Regions from separate parts of the Variovorax sp. M-6 genome, predicted to be linked through region 2. Evidence: predicted binding sites of a transcription regulator. Region 2 holds the regulator's gene; the other holds the start of a gene.
The links. The regulator sigma-54, encoded in region 2, starts transcription at its own class of promoters, with help from an activator protein. The targets are predictions, from matches to a motif close to TGGCANGNAANCTGCTTT.

Region 1 (3,355 bases), on a different contig from region 2:
CTGCGAGGCGGGCGTCGAGGGCAACAAGCGCCGCCATCCACAGCTCTGGCATGTCTACCTGATGCGCGCCGAAGCGCCGCTGCCCGAAAGCTTCGATCACGTCGCCTCGGGCAGCCCCGAGGAAGACGGCCTGGTCTTCAGCTTCAGCTGGCTGGCGCCCGACGCCCCGCTGGACAACTTCGCCCCACCCTACGTCCGGGTCATCGACAAAGTCCGCTCCGCGTTGTCCCTCTGAACCGGCCGGCGCCAGCCTGGCCCCTTCGTGAAACACCGCGGAACCGGCTCCGCCGGGCCGCTGGTGTTGCCCCCGGCAGGGGGTGGGCGCCCGGACACGAAGTGCCGGGCAACCTGGGGGCGAGTCACCAACTCACTTCGCGCTCGGGCGTGGCGCTGATGTTGTGGATCGACAGATCCGCCCCGGCATATTCCTCTTCCTGCGACAAGCGCAACCCGAGCGTGGCCTGCAGCACGCCGTACACCGCCGCGCCCGCGACGAGCGCCCAGGCCACGCCGATCGCCACCCCGATGAGCTGCGCCCAGAGATTCACCCCGCCGATGCCACCCAGGGCCCGCGTCCCGAAAATCCCTGCCGCAATCCCGCCCCAGGTGCCGCACAGCCCGTGCAGCGGCCAGACGCCGAGCACGTCGTCGATCTTCCACTTGTTCTGCGTCAGCGTGAACATCTTGACGAAGATCGCGCCGGCCACGCCACCCACCACCAGCGCGCCGATCGGATGCATCAGGTCGGAACCCGCGCAGACGGCCACCAGACCGGCCAGCGGGCCGTTGTAGACGAAACCCGGATCGTTCTTGCCGAGCGCCAGCGCCGCCAGCGTACCGCCGACCATCGCCATCAACGAATTCACCGCCACCAGCCCCGAGATCTTGTCGATCGTCTGCGCGCTCATCACGTTGAAGCCGAACCAGCCCACGCACAACACCCAGGCGCCCAGGGCCAGGAACGGAATGCTCGACGGCGGATGGGCGCTCAGCGAACCGTCGCCGCGGTAGCGGTTGCGGCGCGCGCCCAGCAGGAGGACCGCCGGCAGCGCCAGCCAGCCGCCCATCGCATGAACCACCACCGAGCCCGCGAAATCGTGGAACTCATTGCCCGTCACCCGGGCCAGCCAGTCCTGGATGCCGAAAGCCCGATTCCAGGCGATACCCTCGTACAGCGGGTAGACGAAGCCCACGATGACCGCCGTGGCGATGAGCTGCGGCCAGAACTTGGCCCGCTCCGCGATGCCGCCCGAGATGATCGCCGGGATCGCTGCGGCGAAGGTCAGCAGGAAGAAGAAGCGCACCAGCTCGAAGCCGCTGCCGATCGCCAGCCGATCGGCGCCGACGAAGAAATGCGTGCCATAGGCAACACCGAAGCCAACGAAGAAATAGACGATGGTCGACACCGAGAAGTCGACCAGGATCTTCACCAGCGCATTGACCTGGTTCTTCTTGCGTACCGTTCCCAGTTCGAGAAAGGCGAAGCCCGCATGCATCGACAACACCAGGATGGCGCCGAGAAGAAGAAAAAGCGCGTTCGTGCCCCGAGTCAGTGCATCCATGGAGTTTGGCGTTGAGGTTTGCGTTGATGTGGTGCGCTCACGCCGGATGACCCGGCTGACGCGCCAATCGAAAGCAAATTTGGTGCCAAATCCGCTTCACTGCGGTGCCTCACGCTCCAAATCGCTGCATCCCGCACCGACATGGAAAGCGCGCTGGTTCGCGGCCGGCGCAGCCAGGCCCGCTGGTGAAACACCGCGGAACCGGCTTCGCCGGGCCGCCGGTGTTGCCCCCGGCAGGGGGTGGGCGGGCTACACGCAGTGAGCCCAACCTGGGGGCGAGCCTATGCCCCCGCGACCTTCATGCGATTGACCAGCAGCGAGCCCGTGGTCTTGGCGCCGTAGTTGTAGGCGTCGGCGCCCACGGCCTCGATCCCCAGCAGCATGTCCTTGAGGTTGCCGGCGATCGTGATCTCCTGCACCGGGAACGCGATCCGCCCCTTCTCGACCCAGAAACCGCTGGCGCCGCGCGAGTAGTCGCCGGTGACGTAGTTGACGCCCTGCCCCATCAGCTCGATCACCAGGAGGCCGGTGCCGAGCTTGGCAAGCATGGCGTCGAGGTCGTCGCCCTTCTTCGTCAGGCGCGAGGTCAAGGTGAGATTGTGCGAGCCGCCGGCGTTGCCGGTGGTCTTCATGCCCAGCTTGCGCGCCGAGTAAGTGCTGAGGAAATAGCCCTCGAGCCGCCCGGCATCGACCACCCTGCGCTTGCGGGTGACCACCCCCTCGTCGTCGAACGGCGAGCTGCCCTTGCCGCGCAGCACATGCGGGTCCTCGACCACGTCGATGTGCTTGGGCAGCACCTTCTTGCCCAGCGAGTCGAGCAGGAAAGTGCTCTTGCGGTAGAGCGCGCCGCCGCTGGTGGCCTGCACCAGGCCGCCCAGCAGCCCGGCCGCCAGCGGCGACTCAAACAGCACCGGACATTCGGTGGTCTTGATCTTGCGCGACTTGAGGCGGCTCAGCGCGCGTTCGGCCGCATAGCGCCCGACCGCCTCGGGGCTCGCGAGTTCTTCGGCCGAGCGCATCGAGCTGTACCAGGCGTCGCGCTGCATGTCGTCGCCGCGGCCGGCGATCGGCGCCACCGAGATCGAGTGGCGCGAGCTCGCATAGCCGCCGCGGAAGCCGCGCGTGTGGGCACTGAAGAAATGGCTCTGCTGCGCCGAGACGCCGGCGCCTTCGCTGTTGGTGATCCGCTTGTCGGTCGAGAGGGCGGCCGCCTCGCATTCGAGCGCCAGCCGGGCCGCCTGCTCGCTCGTGACGTCCCAGGGGTGGAACAGGTCGAGGTCGGGCTGCTCCTTGGCGATGTCAGCCTCGTCGGGCAGGCCGCTGACCGGATCCTCGGCCGTGAAGCGCGCGATGTCGTAGGCCGCCTGCACGGTCTGGGCGATCGCGGCCTCGGAGAAGTCGGAGGTGCTGGCGTTGCCGCGGCGATGACCCACGTAGACCGTGACGCCGAGCGACTTGTCGCGGTTGCGCTCGACGTTCTCGAGCTCGCCCTTGCGCACCGAGACACTCAGGCCGCAGCCCTCGGACGCCTCCGCGCCGGCATCGGTCGCCCCGAGCTTTTTGGCGTGCGCCAGGGCCGAATCGACCAGGTTTTCGAAGAAGGGACGGCTGTAGGCGAAGCCGGAATCGGCGCGCGAGGAAGATGTGGTCATGTGTTGGCTATGATACTTGCGCCCCCTGTTCCCGATGGTGCGGCCAACGATTGACTCTATGTCCCGCAAACCCAAAAAAGGCTACTTCGTCCGTGGCGAGTTCGTAGCCGAAGGCAGTGAACTCGATCTGGAGCTCAAGCG
Region 2 (3,355 bases):
CGGCATAGGCCTCGGCCAGGGTCCAGATCAGGTCGAGCCGGGCCCCGCCTTTCAGCTCCGGCCCCAGCGGCGCATAGCCCAGCACGTCGTTCGGTGCCGGCGGGCGCGGCGCTGCGGTGGTTGCGGGGCCGGTGGCCTGATCGAAGCGCTGCTGCAGCGCCTCGCGCGGCAGCGAGGAGCCGACCACGGTGCCGATCGGCCGCACGTACGGGCTGTTCCAGTAGAGGTCGAACAGGCTGCCCAGGCGCTTCACCAGGGCGCCGGCGACGAAGGTGTCGATGTCCAGGAAATTCGCGCCGGCGGTCTGCGTGAAGTACTGGCTGCCGATGTTGCGCCCGCCCGCCACCGCCATCGCGCCGTCGGCGATGAAGAGCTTGTTGTGCATTCGGCGATTGACGCGGTCGAAGTCGAACAGCGAGCTCGAGAAGCGCTGCAGCATGCTGCCGCGGCCGGCCGGGAAAGGGTTGAACAGCCGCAGCTCGAGGTTCGGCGTGGCGGCCAGCGCCAGCAGCAGATCATCCTCGCCGGAGGTGTACAGGTCGTCCATCAGGAGCCGCACCCGCACGCCGCGCAGGGCCGCATCGCGCAGGGTGCGCAGGAAGTAGCGGCCGGTCTCGTCGTTCTCGATCTGGTAGTACTGGACGTCGAGCGTGCGCTCGGCGCGGCGGGCGAGCTGCAGGCGCGTGTCGAGCGCGAAGTCGCCGCCGGGCATGAGCCGGAATCCACTCAGGTCCGGATCGGGGGAGGAGGCCCTGGCGATGCGGCCCAGCGTGGTCTCGCCCGAGGCCGTGATCGCGCTCGAGGGCTGGCGCTCGAAATCGGCCGGCAGCATCGCGCAACCACTGGCCAGGACGGTCGCCGCCAGCAGCGCCGCGCCGAGCCACCCGCGCAACCCTCCCGGGCCCCGAAGCATCGCTAGAGCGCCTTGCGCAGATTGGCCGGCGCGATGCGCAGCGCCTCGCGGTACTTCGCGACGGTGCGGCGCGCGCACTCGATGCCCTGCTCCTTGAGCATCTCGGAGATCTGGCTGTCGGACAGCGGCTTCTTCAGGTCCTCGGCGCTCACGAACTGCTTGATCAGCGCCCGCACCGCGGTGCTCGAGGCATTGCCGCCGGTCTCGGTGCCGAGCGCCGAACCGAAGAAGTACTTGAGCTCGACCGTGCCGTAAGGCGTCGCCATGTACTTGGCGGTGGTCACGCGGCTGATGGTCGATTCGTGCAGGCCGAGTTCGTCGGCGATCTCGCGCAGCACCAGCGGGCGCATCGCCAGCTCGCCGTGCACGAAGAAGCTCTTCTGCCGCTCGACGATCGCGTTCGACACCCGCAGGATGGTGTCGAAGCGCTGCTGGATGTTCTTGATGAACCAGCGCGCCTCCTGCAACCGCTGCGACAGCGCCTGGCTGCCCTCGCCCTTGTGCTGCTTCAGCGCGCCGGCGTAGATGTCGTGCACGCGCAGCCGCGGCATCACCTCGGGGTTCAGCATGACGCGGAACTTGGTGTTGGTGCTGGTGCCGTTGCCGATGCGCGTGACGATCACGTCCGGCACCACCACGTTGCGCTCGACGTCGACGAAGCGGCGGCCCGGCTTGGGCTCGAGCCGGGAGATCAGCTGCAGGGCGGCGCGCACCTCTTCCTCGTTGCTGCGCGCGAGCGTCGCCAGCCGCTTGAAATCGCGCCGCGCCAGCAGCTCCATCGGCTGCTTGCAGATCGCGATCGCGGTCTCGCGCACCTGCGTCTCGTCGGCACCCTCGCCGGGGTGCGCCAGGGCGCGCAGCTGGATCGTGAGGCACTCGCCCAGATTGCGGGCGCCGACGCCGACCGGCTCCAGGCTCTGCAACAGGCCGAGCGCGACCTGGAAGTGATGCACCAGGTCGTCGAACTGGTCGTTGTCGTCGCCGGCCAGGCCCGAGGCCAGGGCCGGCAGCGAATCCTCGAGGTAGCCGTCGTCGTTGAGCGATTCGATCAGGAAGCGCAGCGCGGCGCGGTCGGTGTCGCTGAGCCTCAGGCTCAGCGCCTGCCGATGCAGGAAGGACTGCAGCGATTCCTGGCTGCGCGCCAGTTCGGTGGCGTCGGTGCGTTCGTCGTCGCCGAGGTTGTTGGTGCGCGCGGGCGCATCGCTGCCCCATTCGCTGTCGTCGGGCGCCAGGTCGACCGTGCCGTCGCCTTCCCAGTCGGGCTCGCCGTCGACGGCATCGGTGGCGGCGGCGGCTTCGGCGTCGGGCGTTGCGACCGCGACTTCGGCGGTCGATGTCGAGGGGCCGGGCGCGAAGTCGCCATCGCCTTCGGCCTGGCGGTCCTCGTCGCGCACCGGCGCATCGGCGGCGTCCAGCCCGAACTCCTCGCGCGCCGCCTCTTCGGCCGTGCGCTCGAGGAAGGGGTTGTCGTCGAGCATCTGCTCGACTTCCTGGCTCAGCTCGAGAGTCGACAGCTGCAGCAGCCGGATCGATTGCTGCAGTTGGGGCGTCAGCGCCAGATGCTGGGAGACGCGAAGCGAAAGCCCCTGCTTCATCGAGATAAGGCCCCTACATCCGGAAATGTTCGCCCAGGTACACACGGCGTACCTCGGCGTTGTCGACGATCTCCGAAGGCGTGCCTTGTGCCAGCACATGCCCGTCGCTGATGATGAACGCGTGATCGCAGATGCCCAGCGTCTCACGCACGTTGTGGTCGGTGATGAGCACGCCGATGCCGCGCTCCTTCAGGAAGCTGATGATCCGCTGGATCTCGATCACCGCGATCGGGTCGATGCCGGCGAAGGGCTCGTCCAGCAGGATGAAGCGCGGCTGCGTCGCCAGGGCCCGCGCGATCTCGACCCGGCGGCGCTCGCCGCCGGACAGCGACAGCGCCGGCGAATCGCGCAGATGGTCGACGCGCAGGTCGGCCAGCAGTTCGCTCAGCCGCTCGTCGATGTGCGCCTTGCTGAGCGGCACCATTCGGCCTCGGTCGTCGGGCTCGCTCTGCAGTTCGAGCACTGCGCGCACGTTTTCCTCGACCGACAGTTTGCGGAAGATCGAGGCCTCCTGCGGCAGGTAGCTCAGGCCCATGCGGGCGCGGCGGTGGATCGGCATGTGGGCGATCGGCTCGCCGTCGATCGTGATCTCTCCGGCGTCGGCCCGCACCAGCCCGACGATCATGTAGAAGGAGGTGGTCTTGCCCGCGCCGTTGGGGCCCAGCAGTCCGACCACTTCGCCCTTCTGCACGGCCAGCGACACGTCCTTGACGACCTTGCGGCTGCCATAGCTCTTCTGCAGGCTGCGCGCCTCCAGCCGGCTGCCCGGCTGGCCATCGCTTCCGTTCACCCCGGCGGTTTCGATCACTTCTTGGGGTCTCCGCCGAGCGTGGTGGTGGAACGCAGG

Region 1: a site for sigma-54 is predicted at 1,633-1,650, ahead of AB4Z46_RS00760 (ammonium transporter). Genes of this name have one in related genera too.

The regions. Positions count from the first base shown of each region.
Region 1 covers NZ_JBFREQ010000001.1:154,087-157,441, forward strand. The annotation lists gene AB4Z46_RS00755 (NUDIX domain-containing protein) at 1-235, shown strand, start outside; gene AB4Z46_RS00760 (ammonium transporter) at 360-1,562, opposite strand; gene pmbA (metalloprotease PmbA) at 1,844-3,214, opposite strand; gene yjgA (ribosome biogenesis factor YjgA) at 3,273-3,355, shown strand, end outside.
Region 2 covers NZ_JBFREQ010000025.1:93,607-96,961, forward strand. The annotation lists gene AB4Z46_RS25130 (phospholipase D family protein) at 1-913, opposite strand, end outside; gene AB4Z46_RS25135 (RNA polymerase factor sigma-54) at 916-2,508, opposite strand; gene lptB (LPS export ABC transporter ATP-binding protein) at 2,522-3,316, opposite strand; gene lptA (lipopolysaccharide transport periplasmic protein LptA) at 3,313-3,355, opposite strand, start outside.